4 regions of the Paenibacillus sp. FSL H7-0918 genome follow, and region 3 is predicted to be linked to each of the others. Evidence: riboswitches for the same ligand, from Rfam matches in the RefSeq annotation. Region 3 holds a riboswitch; each other region holds the start of a gene.
What was found. A riboswitch is a leader RNA that binds a small molecule or an ion and turns the genes downstream of it on or off. The one in region 3 is predicted to bind cyclic di-AMP.
Positions count from the first base shown of each region.

Region 1 (3,105 bases), on a different contig from region 3:
TACAACCCAGGACTATACCCTTCTCATATTTACTGGAGGGAACGGACAATTGAACCTCGATGATCAAAGCGTGATACTAAGTACGGATAAATGTTATCTACTATCTCCTGGAATCTCCTATAGTACGGACAACCAGGAGCTGACGTTGTATTATTACCTCATCACCTTTACAGCAATTTATACAACCGAGCATCCTAAACGATATTCTGGAGAGCTGCTTTCCGGCAGACGGGAGTTAATTGTGCACCCGTTCACCAAGGTAATCCGACTAGTCGAAGACCTGCTCATGAACAGGAATAACACCGATGATGTACAACAATTCAAGCGACAATTAAAATTCCAAGAATTGCTGCTGCTACTTTTTGAGCATAATTACCCTTCCAAACACCTGCCAAGTCCTACGGAATCCGTAGAAAAGACCATAACATTCATTCAGGAGCATTATACAGAGAGTATCACCGTGAAGCAGTTAGCTGAACTGGCGGGAATATCAATCTGGCAATATACACCGATCTTTCAGCAGCTTACGGGTAAAAAGCCGCTTGAATACCTGACGGATCTGCGCATTAATCATTCCAAACGATTCCTGCAGGAATCGACTGAACCACTGCGGGAAATCGCCAGACTGGTCGGCTTCTCGGACGAATACTATTTCAGCCGCCGCTTTCGGCAAAAAACCGGAGTTACACCCGGACAATATGCACATCAGAAAGGTCGTAAGCTTACCGTCAAGGATTGGACGGGTCATGAGGTGGAGATTCCAGAGCGAGCGAAACGTATTGTCTATCATGGCGAAACACTTGGCGACCTTCTCGCGTTAGGCGTAAAGCCTATCGGTGGAGATGAAGCGTTCGCCCGGAACAGCGTCTATAAACATCGGCTTAAGAAGCTCGCCAACGTCGGGTTTCCACTGGACCCGCAGTTGACCGCTTCCCTAAACCCAGATTTGATCATTTTGGCAAATAGTGATGAAAGAGCCTACAGAGCAGTTTCTGGTATCGCTCCGACACTCACCTTTGATTCATTTGCGCCTCTCGACAACCGAATGCGGACATTAGGCAGTTGGCTAGGTAAACAGCGCGAAGCCGAAGCATGGCTGGAGTCATTCACAATCAAAAACGCTGCCATGTGGCAGCAGCTTTACACGACAACCCTCCAAGTTGGAGAAACCGCCTCTGCTTTGGTCTATGATCATGGAGATCATCTGTATGCTATGGGAATGTCCGGATTCTCCACTGCGCTTTATGCCCCTTGTGGTTTACAACCGACCGAAGAGATCCAGGCCATATTGGACGAAGAGTTAGGGTTCGCCGAAGTTGATCCAACACGACTGCCTGCCTACGCCGGAGATCATATCTTCATGCTCATTCCGGAACGCAAAGACTCGCGAGCTGCGATGGAACGATTACTAGACAGTTCACTTTGGAACAATCTCCCGGCAGTACGTCAGGGACATGTTTATCTGCTCGACGGAAGCAAATGGAACTCTAGTGATGCGTTAACCCGGGAGAAGCTGCTAACGCTGTTGCCTAAACTACTCGGCGGAAGTAGCGCTAGCAATTAAAGGTGAATCTAGGATTCTCTTTTGACTTTTCAAAACTTCATAGGGTATACTTTATCTACGCTTAATTTCCAACTTTTACAGTTGAAAAGCGGGGGAACCAGTTAATTGGGGCGAATCATTGAGCATTAGAATGTAGGGTACCATCTTACCCGAGTCCGTCAGCTAACCTCGTCAGCAGTGGATGGGTCTGCTTTTCATGTTATTTACATAACCAGAGACCCTTGCTAAGGGTCTCTTTTTGTGCTTTTTTTGGACCCTGCTGGCAGTAGATTGGCCTTTGACACTAAGGCTCCCTCATTTCTCACACTACGAGACAAAGGAGAGATGTACGTGCAAAAGGTAAAGTACTTCACGGATATTAACAAAATAGCTATGTTGTCTGAGCTGGAAAAAGAGAATCTGAAAGAAATTACGGACAAGTTTGTTTTTCGTGTAAATGACTACTATCTGTCTTTAATTAACTGGGATGATCCAAATGATCCCATCCGTAAGCTGGTTATTCCTAACGAAGGTGAACTGCTGGAGTATGGGCGCTGGGACGCCTCCGATGAGGACACGAATTATGTGGTACCTGGTTGTCAGCACAAGTATAGAACAACTGCACTACTGATTGTATCCGAGGTCTGCGGGGCTTATTGCCGCTACTGTTTCCGTAAGCGTCTGTTCCGAAATGACGTGAAAGAGGCGATGGCTGATGTCTCTCCGGGCTTGGAGTATATCGCAAATAATCCGGAGATTAACAACGTACTTCTTACGGGCGGGGACAGTTTAATTCTCTCCACACCGAAGCTAAGATCCATTATTGAAAATCTAAGAAGCATTGAGCATGTTAAGATCATTAGACTGGGTTCCAAAATTCCCGTATTTAATCCGATGCGGATCTCTGAAGACGAAGAGCTGCTGGAGCTGATTCGTACTTACTCTACCGAAGACAAACGAATCTATGTTATGGCGCACATCAATCATCCTCGTGAAATCACACCTGAAGCCAAAAAAGCATTTAAAGCTCTCCACAACGCAGGGGCAATTGTCGTAAATCAGACCCCCATCCTCAAAGGCATCAACGATGATCCCGTTATTTTAGGGGAACTACTGGACCGGCTTTCATGGGCTGGCGTTACACCCTACTACTTCTTTGTGAACCGGCCCGTAGCCGGAAACCGGGATTTCGTATTACCGCTCGAGCAAGTCTATCAAATTGTAGAAGAAGCCAAAGCCAGAACCTCAGGACTTGGCAAAAGAGTACGCTTATCCATGAGCCACACCTCAGGAAAGATAGAAATTCTCGCCATTGATAACGGGAAAGCCTATCTCAAATACCATCAATCCAGAGATCAGGAATACGGAAAATTTATGATTCTAGATTGTCCAAAGGATGCCGAATGGTTCGATGACCTGCCTGGGAATGAGCAATATTGGACCCCACCTGTGAAAAAAAACGATACTATTATTTCTGTTAATGATTTATCAGGCGAGCCTGCGGATTTAATCTGTAAATAGATTTAATCGACTCTGTCATAGGATATTTCTTCATCACCAAC
Region 1 is NZ_JBBOWJ010000004.1:237,323-240,427, forward strand. It holds gene MHI15_RS26065 (AraC family transcriptional regulator) at 1-1,564, shown strand, start outside; cyclic di-AMP (ydaO/yuaA leader) riboswitch at 1,613-1,756, shown strand; gene MHI15_RS26070 (KamA family radical SAM protein) at 1,889-3,064, shown strand.
Region 1: it holds a riboswitch for cyclic di-AMP, as region 3 does, so the genes downstream of both, MHI15_RS26070 (KamA family radical SAM protein) here and MHI15_RS27520 (C40 family peptidase) in region 3, are expected to answer to the same signal.

Region 2 (3,105 bases), on a different contig from region 3:
GCTGGCTGAATCTTATGATTATATTTATGCAGCGGTGGGCTGGCATCCACAGGATGCGATTGATATGAAAGAGGGGGACCTCGATTGGATCGCCTCTCTTTGCAGCCATGAGAAAGTGGTGGCCATCGGAGAGATTGGGTTGGATTATTATTGGGATACCTCTCCCAAGGATGTGCAGCAGGAGGTCTTCCGCAAACAAATTGGACTAGCCCGTGAACTAAAAATGCCAATCTGTATACATGACCGTGATGCCCATGAAGATGTCGTACGGATTTTACGGGAGGAAAAAGCAAATGAAATTGGTGGCGTGATGCATTCTTTCTCAGGCAGCTGGGAAACCGCAAAAATGTGTCTAGACCTAGGATTTCATTTGTCATTTGGAGGACCGATCACGTTCAAAAATGCCAGAGTGCCTAAAGAGGTGCTTGCACAGACGCCATTGGACAGATTATTGATCGAAACAGACGCTCCATATTTGACTCCACACCCCTTCCGAGGCAAGCGAAATGAGAGTGCTCATGTGAAGTTAGTAGCAGAGGCTGCGGCTGAAATTAAAGGGTTAACATGGGAAGAATTGGCTAAAATTACGTATGCGAACGCACTGGAACGATTTGGGATTGTCTGAAAACAGGAGTAAAACGGGTGAAAAATAGAGAATGGCCGATATATTAAACTTTTTTAATATAAAAACGGCTGATTATTACAATATTTTAACCATATATTTGCGTAAACGTGGTTGAATCGTCCTTTACAACATGCATCAAAACAGGATATCATCTTTTCAGTGATGTGAGCTGTTGTTATTGTGACAGCCATTGATTCATGGATCGTCTCGCTGAGTCTCCGTATGGAGAACGGGGGAACCAATATTGAACTGCCGCATGCCTGTATCTTGAATACGACTAGGAATTGCCGCAGAACAATATTTGATTTCTTCACGTGGTCTTTGGGGTGAATTTAAGGGCAACCGCCGTGAGCGGGTGACCTGAAATAGGGCGTCTCTCTTTCGTCCGAACCCGACAGCTAACCCCGTAAGCGCAAGTAAGAGAGGCAACCTCGTGCACAAACATTCCCGCGTATTCTGACATCGGAGAAGCCACGAAAGAGTCCTCAAGAGAACTCTTTTTAGGCTTCTTTATTTTTGAATAAACTGAATGTTGCCCGCATACTGTTATATAACAGGTGTGGGAGTAGCTGTGCCGAGCAGGCGATCCATGAGCAGGAGACGCTAAGTTAATACGTGCGTATCCTGTGACAATCTCAAATAGTTTCGTCAAAGAAATTCAGTCCTCATGATATACAAATTGACGACGAGGCTATGTAAGGAGGATGGAGAGAATGGGCTTATTCCAACCAGAGGTATCCCATGATTCGCAGTCATCCAGCAGGTCTTTCGCATTACGGTGGGAGCAAGTAAATACTCGCGTACTTTTACTTGCAGGTGTGATTTCAATCGCAATCGCGCTGTTAATTCTGCTGTACGTACACGGTCAAAGTAATAAACAATTAGTTTTAGTAATAGACGGGCAAACACAGACACTTGAAACGCGAGAAGCACTTCTTGGTGATGTGTTGGAGAAAGAGCAAATTTCGCTGCAGCCGCATGATGAATTATCTTTAGGTCTGAGTGATGAAATAAAAGACGGTGACCGTGTCGTTATCAATCGTGCGCAGAAATTTAGCCTTACTGCGGACGGAGCAACAAAAACGTTATATACGACCGAAGACACTATCGGTCAAGCGATTGACAAACTGGGTATCAACCTAGAAGGCTATGATAAGATTTTTCCTTCGTTAGACACCACCATCTCTGCTGACATGGAGATTAAGATCGTTCGTATCAACAAGCAAACGGTACAGCGAACAACTAACTTACCTTTCCGTGTTATTAAGACAGCAGATCCCTCCCTTACTGTGGGAACAGTTAGAGTGGCACAGGCAGGCAAACCAGGCGTCATGGTTCAGCATATTGAAAAGATCTATCAAGACGGAGAACTGGCCTCTATGCGCATGATCGGCAAGGAAGTACAAACGGTAACAAAAGATAAGATCATTGCCGTTGGTACTAAAGCACTTCCTAAGCCTACTGTAGTTGCTAAAGCTACAACAACTTCCAAATCAAGCACTACCTCCAAAACGACTAAAGTTAGCGCTAAGACTAAGAACGTCACAAGCAAGGCTGGCGTAGACTTTGAGTACAAGAAGATGATTAAGAACGTCTCCATGACAGCTTATTCGTCAGAAGAGCCAGGGATAGGTACTAAAACTGCCTCCGGAACACGCGTAACGGAAGGTCGTACAATTGCAGTAGATCCGAATGTAATTCCTATTGGCTGGTGGGTTTATATCGATGGGCTTGGATTCCGCCGTGCAGAGGATACTGGCGGTGCCATTAAAGGCAATAAAGTGGATGTCTATTATGATTCCCTGAGCCATGCTCGTAATTTCGGCCGTAAATCACGTACCGTTTATGTGATTGGACCTGTGAAACCAGAGCTTAACTAGAACTGAAGCTTTTGCAAAAAATCCTTTGATAAGCTATAGTGATGATAACCGTTAAGGAACGCTGGATGATCATTTCGTTGATCGCAGAGCAACCGCTCATCACTTATACATTCTTTAACCAAAAGAAGAGGAGCGAATCCTCTTCTTTTTGCTTTTTTTGGAAGGAGTCAAGAAATATGATTAAGGAATTAATCGTCGTTGAAGGCAAAAGCGATACCGTAGCCATTAAGCGTGCTGTAGAAGCGGATACCATTGAGACAGGCGGCTCTGCTGTAAACCGGACTGTAATTGCTAAGATCGCGCTTGCTATGGAACGTAGAGGGGTTATTATTCTTACGGACCCGGACCATGCTGGGGAGCGAATTCGTAAAATCGTTTCAGCGAAGGTGCCGGGCTGCAAGCATGCTTTTATTCCAGAGAAGGACGCAACTCGAAAAGGGGATATCGGTGTAGAGAATGCATCGCCAGAGGCGATTCGTCATGCGCTGCGTAATGTACATACCTCTTTTGAAGGAGCACCTGCTTTGATTGGTATTGATGATCTTATGGCCGCTGGAATGCTTGTACACCCTCGGGCTGCTGAAAGACGTATGGCACTTG
Region 2 is NZ_JBBOWJ010000001.1:3,121,364-3,124,468, forward strand. It holds gene MHI15_RS14075 (TatD family hydrolase) at 1-625, shown strand, start outside; cyclic di-AMP (ydaO/yuaA leader) riboswitch at 824-1,053, shown strand; gene MHI15_RS14080 (3D domain-containing protein) at 1,339-2,505, shown strand; gene rnmV (ribonuclease M5) at 2,682-3,105, shown strand, end outside.
Region 2: it holds a riboswitch for cyclic di-AMP, as region 3 does, so the genes downstream of both, MHI15_RS14080 (3D domain-containing protein) here and MHI15_RS27520 (C40 family peptidase) in region 3, are expected to answer to the same signal.

Region 3 (3,105 bases):
CAAAACCTCTTGTTCATTTAATATGGAGATATATTGTTCCTCCCGGAGCTGCGGATCACCAAACTCGATGCCAAGAGCCTGCATCTGCTCCCACGGCATCCAGCCATAAATATTATATGGGGGCGTATAGCTCCACTTACAAATAGCTTCTCCGTGAATTGCCTCCATAGGAACAACATGAAAAGTTACCGAGGGATTTATCATAAAGTCAACGATCTCCTTTCACGAGGACATTGCTATATTACTAATTATATACAAAATGGGGGAGGTTCGACTCAGAAACTTTATATGAGAGGAATGTTTTACAAATTATGAGAGGGGTAAATAAGTAATAAGACAAAAAAACAAGCTCTCCTCCAAGAGTTACCTTGGAAAAGAGCCTATGTACGTTACTTATTGCACATCATCATTGTCTTCCGATTCAGCAGCAACCGATTGATAAGCGTCTGTGCTCATAATGCGCTTGGCACCAACGTAGCGTTTCACGTAGTAGCTATCACTCAGAGAGCTAATCGTAACACCGCGTGAGGTAGAAGCGTGTGCGAACTTACCTTCACCGACATAAATGCCGACATGTGAGACACCTTTGCCACTTGTATTGAAGAATACAAGATCTCCGGCTCTTATATCATCACGGGAGATTGCTGTGCCCATTTGATATTGGGAACCTGATTGGTGTGGAAGGTTAATGCCAATCTTATCAAACACATACATTGTAAATCCGGAGCAATCAAATCCGTTAGTGGATATACCGCCGGATACGTATTTAGTACCGATGGCCTTGTCAATCACTTTATCCATTTTGGAATCTGCGAAAGCGCTTCCTGCTCCGATGGTGAGGATGATGGAAAAGCTTAGTACTGCTGCTGCTAACTTCTTCTTCAAAAGTGTATACCCCTTCCAAATGCCTACGAGGTTAGCTTAAGGGTTCGGTTGAAGGTCCCCTATGACCCCTCTATATAATGGAGGTCAATTCACCCAAAGTTGGTTCCCCCGTTTTCCTAATAGTTAGGAAACTCGGCTCATACTGTTGATTAGGATTAGCTTGTAATCAATACATGACAAAACCTTTGTAAATAACAACTTAATGATTACAAAAATGTTACTAAAATCTCACTGCGCTAATTGTAACAAACAGAAAGCCGCTTGGCAATCGTTTTTAACATATTAATGCAGAAAAATTGGCATTTTTACGGTAGAAAGGCATATGTAAGCGTTAATAATGACCTAATTTTTAATATAATTGCAATTTTTATCAAATAAACGTGTTTCAATTGGGCTCTATTAGTGTAAAAATATATTATGGAAAAAAGAAAAACCCGAATTTGATTACGGGAATAATCAGATTCAGGTTCATATAGTTGTAATTATGAGGTTATAGTTGTGAGGAAGGTTTCAATCGAAGGCTACAGCTTGATAAGCTGAAGTACTCATTACTCTTTTAGCGCCAACATAACGATTGGCCCAGTAGGCCTGACTGAGTGAAGTGATGGTCACTCCACGCGAAGAGGACGATTGTGCGAATTTTCCGTTTCCAACATAAATGCCGACATGGGATACTCCATTGCCAAGTGTGTTAAAGAACACTAGATCACCAGAACGCAGATTGCTTTTGGATACAGCAGTTCCAACGCTATATTGAGCTTTTGATGTACGAGGTAAAGTAAGACCCACATTCTTGAATACATATTTTGTAAATCCAGAGCAATCAAATCCGGCAGTGCTTGTACCTCCGGTTTTATAGGCAACTCCAATAGTCTTTGAGATTACAGTGTCCATCTTAGAGTCGGCAAAGGCGCTTCCTCCACCAATAGATAATGCCATTACAAGTCCTAGCGCCGCAGCGACGCATTTTTTTCTTAAATTATGTCTTTTCAAAAGATGTACTCCTTCCAAGGCCTGCGAGGTTAGCTTAAGGGTTCGGTAGAAGATTCCCTATGATCCCTGTAAAGCGAGATCAATTCACCCAAAATATGGTTCCCCCACTTCCCGGTGCAAAGGAATTAGGCGTGTTAAGCACCAAGAGAATGACGTTTCGACAGTTACACTTACGATAAATACATTTAGTTATGTAGGAATCGTTTCAATTGATTACAAAATTGTTACTAATAGCACAGGACTTATTGTAACAGAGCTTTTATGATTTTGCAAATACTCTTAAGTTATCCGTAATGAGAAAAAGTCCCAGCTCCTGAATACAGGAATTGGGACCTTTTTATTATGTCAAATAAGGTTAATTTATTGTGGAAATGCTTTGCTACGCCATAGATGATATTGTGCAGAGATTCCCCACATTTTTAAGAGCGTAGAAGGTAGTGGTGAGATTTGCCGTATTATAAGTGCCGGCAGGCCGGGACAGAACAGACCCGTCAGTCCGCACACTAGCAGTAAGAGCAAGCCTCCCGCACCAAGTACAATGGAAACACCTATAGCAGGAATCAGTGACCGCAAGCAGATGAACAGTGAGGAGAACATTCCTGTACCGCCGGTGTAACCAAACTGCATATATAGAAGAAACAGGCGCACGATAAAAATATATATAAGCCATGCCAATACGTATGGTACTAAATGAAGTAACAAAGTGTAGTTAAACAAAGAGGATAAGAACAGCCCGTACATTTTTGGAGCAAGCCAGTAAAGCGGCAGCAGGGTCAGCACCCATTCGATTAGGCTAAAGACTAAGACAGGTAGTCCATAGATCTTCATGCCGGGGAAAAAGAACAGCCCGCGCTCGCCCTTTCGCTCCTGGTGCAGCTCATGCAGCAATCCTGCCCTTATGAAAGGAGAAAGCAGAAGTCGCAAGACAACAAGTCCTAGAAGCATCCATAACCAAGTGCGTATCGCAGGGTCAGTATTCAAGCTGAACTGTCCCTCGATATAATACAACAGTCTGCCCATACCGCTGCCGCCGGCGTCTTTATCTGGATAGCGCAGTAGAATTGGAATAATAGCAGATCGGATGAAACCATACATAAAGTAGCCCCAGAGCAGTCGGTAGATGAAGAGCAGAATTAAAATATAAAATTGCTCCTTCATGCTTTGCCAGCCGCGGGTTATCGATGTTCTCACAATCATTCACCTCACCAGACAAGAGTTCCGAGCACG
Region 3 is NZ_JBBOWJ010000005.1:16,448-19,552, forward strand. It holds gene MHI15_RS27510 (GNAT family N-acetyltransferase) at 1-204, opposite strand, end outside; gene MHI15_RS27515 (C40 family peptidase) at 394-885, opposite strand; cyclic di-AMP (ydaO/yuaA leader) riboswitch at 891-1,033, opposite strand; gene MHI15_RS27520 (C40 family peptidase) at 1,396-1,824, opposite strand; cyclic di-AMP (ydaO/yuaA leader) riboswitch at 1,882-2,020, opposite strand; gene MHI15_RS27525 (hypothetical protein) at 2,239-3,069, opposite strand; gene MHI15_RS27530 (M1 family metallopeptidase) at 3,081-3,105, opposite strand, start outside.

Region 4 (3,105 bases), on a different contig from region 3:
ACTAGAATCACAGCTTATCCCTCCCCGTATCCTCAACTACACCTGCGCACCAGCGCATAAAGCCATAAAATAACCCGTAAATTACAGCTAACGAAGCCACCATATACAGATCCATCATATCTTCCGCACTCCTTCCATTATCCTTGATGAGGTGATCTATCGATTAGAAAATCAGCATCACCACTATGGGAATAGATTACATAGCTCGCACCAAGTCTTTTATAGACCAATCTAGGATTTATTGAACTTGTAATCACAAAAATCGGCTGTGTCGTCCAGGTACGGCACATCTGAATATAGCGGCAGCAAAGCGGAAAGCTGCTCTCAAACAGATATACCCTGCCTACCGGGAACGATGGGCGAAACCAAGTGCTCTGATGGCGGGTATCCACTAGAATAACCTGCTCAATCCCGAGCTCCTCAAGTAAAGCTTTCTCAGCCACATTGTTGGTTAATCCCGCCATCTTAATACCCCTGAACTTCAGAAGTTTAATGAAATGTTCTCCCGCCTTTGTAGGCGCACATACAAGCACATATTCATTCTGATCCGTCATCTTTTTTTCTCCTCCTGCTCATTTACAACAAGGAGGCAACGAAAATCTCCGAAAGGATGTTGACCTATCGTCATTTTCGGGCACAACCTAAAGCTCGGTTGTGTCACGTCATTAGACGCTGCCTTACAAATACCGCTAATGATGAATTTAGCGACCTCTTAGGGGAGGCCTCCATAAATGCTTTGCTTCTAAGAGCACAGCAAAAAGCCACAAAGGATCTCCTCTGTGGCTCGCTAGCGGTCACATTGCACTCATCCTCTCTCCATACGCTTACGAGGTTAGCTGTCGGATTCGGGCGGTGAGAGTCGCCCTACCTGTATAGATGCGAGCTCACTCACACCCTCTACAGGATTCACCCCATAATCGGCTTCCGACTCTCACATCGGCTGCCGATTGTTGGTTCCCCCGCTTTCCTTATCGGAAATTAAGCGGATCAAATATTCGATTGTCGTTGAAACAGGAGTAATCATACTCTTATGCACGAAGACTTGTAAAACCTGAATGATGCCAAAATAATGCAAATTAAAAACTATTTTCCCATTAGATAGCGCTTACTTGATATCTAATCTCTCTATATCTCTTGTTTACTCGAGTTTGGAGCGTTTAATCGCTATCTATAATACATGTGATTTTATTCACCTTTTTAGAGCGAAAATACTGCAAATTCCCATTATAGGTAGAAACGCAAGAAGCTGAGGCTGAGCGAGAAAGAGGCGCGATAACACGCCATAAATACCTATTTACCTCGTTTTTCAGTCGTAGTCGGCAGGATATGGTTAAAATTGCTCTAAAAGAACATTTTCCGTTTTTTACAGAAAATCTTGAAAAGAGTATGATTCGGGTTGAATCTAATTCATGAAAAACAATCAACGCTGAGTTCCTGCATTCGCAGGGAACGGGGGAACCATCAGGCCACCTGGCCTACTTGGGGTGAATCCAAAGGAGACTGCATAAGTCTCAATAGGTAGGGCGACTCTCACCGTCCGAATCCGACAGCTAACCTCGTAAGCGTAAAGAGAGAGACCCTTGATCCGCCACGCTTTGGCCCAGGTATATCTGCCTGTAATCCAAAACCGCAGCAGAGGTCCTCCTCTTGCTGCGGTTTTTGCGTTACCTAAGCTTATTAGGTGATAGCACGCTGGATGGGGTGAATGTTTTGAAGCACTATTATTTAGGGATACATCAAGGGCTGCTTGAGCCGATAAGTCTAAATTACGTTTGTTTCGGGGCCTTGTGGTTCGAAGAACATAATCACAGGTACATTGTAGGCTATGCATTTGGCCAGAACCAGATCCAAGCCCTTCGCCAGTTCAGCACACCTTCTTCTTGTAAAGACTGTTTAGACTCTAAGATTGTATATGAGATATATAAAAATATTCGAGAACAACAGCAGCAGCAGGATTGGTCATCACACCAAAAGCTCCCGTGGTTTACAGCCTTCAAGGAGCCTTGGAAAGATGTAAGCGCCGGTTGGTATGTCTTGAGATCCCGCAGCACCTTTCCCTTACATCTATCTGTTATACGAAAAGAGAAGTTCCGACTATGGCTAGAGCATACCGCAGTCTGTGAGAATAAAATGGAAATGCTCGCTTGTGTAGAAAGGGCTAGTGTCACTCATCATGTAGACTTAAAGCTTTTGGAAATCTAAGGAGGAACCCTACTATGGACCAGCGCAGACTATCCCGCATTGAAGTATTTGTATTGGATGAACCCGAGCCTATTCACTATGGAATGGAAGGGGCTGAAGGCTGCCGTTATGGTATTCTGAAGCTCACCTGTAAGGGAGGCTGCAGTTGGGGGGCTTGTCTGATCTCTGCCAACACCAAAAATTTCGATCTCATTAAATGGAGTTCTTTTTTACGGGCCATCTGTCATTGCCGTCTTGAAGAAGCGCTGGATAAGGTCCGCCGCGAAGGTTCAGATTGGGAGCAGGTTAAGCTTGAGCTAGTTCAGGGTGCTTTGCAGGATTTAAAGGCCAAGCTCCAGGGTAAATCCTTGGCAGGGCATATTCAGCAAGGGCGTCTGTACAGTGTTGCAGCAGGGGGGAGCAATTCCAGAAGTGAACGGCTCTACTACAAGCCTTCAAAAGCTTTATCCACTGCCTCCCAGCAAAAACACAGTTGCCCGGAACCAGACACCGCCGATCTCATCAATAAATCCATCTCTTACTTTTCTATATTATAGATTCAAGCAAATCTCTCAATCTGAAAGGATCGTGTTCACCATGCCTGACCCCTTACCTCCCGAGTCCACCTACAGTACTAAATTTGCAGAGTGTGTTCAAAAGTATACTAATGAAGTCTACGTACTTAGTTCCATGTTGTTAGAACAATCTAATGAGGCAGACAAGATTACTATCCGCACCTTCATAGAGCTTCATAAAATATATCGTCAGGATGATTTTGATCCTCAGTTATTCTCTATCCACGCTTACCGCACTTGTATTCACCAGTGTGCTGATTCTTTTGCCCGGCGCTCGCTTCTATCGGCTAAGGCATTACCTTGGGAGGAACAGCTTGTGAAGGTATTGTGGTACGGCTTAAAGCTGCCT
Region 4 is NZ_JBBOWJ010000006.1:195,806-198,910, reverse strand. It holds gene kdpF (K(+)-transporting ATPase subunit F) at 1-11, opposite strand, end outside; gene MHI15_RS29670 (hypothetical protein) at 138-554, opposite strand; cyclic di-AMP (ydaO/yuaA leader) riboswitch at 806-995, opposite strand; cyclic di-AMP (ydaO/yuaA leader) riboswitch at 1,415-1,579, shown strand; gene MHI15_RS29665 (hypothetical protein) at 1,648-2,202, shown strand; gene MHI15_RS29660 (hypothetical protein) at 2,217-2,738, shown strand; gene MHI15_RS29655 (hypothetical protein) at 2,872-3,105, shown strand, end outside.
Region 4: it holds a riboswitch for cyclic di-AMP, as region 3 does, so the genes downstream of both, MHI15_RS29665 (hypothetical protein) here and MHI15_RS27520 (C40 family peptidase) in region 3, are expected to answer to the same signal.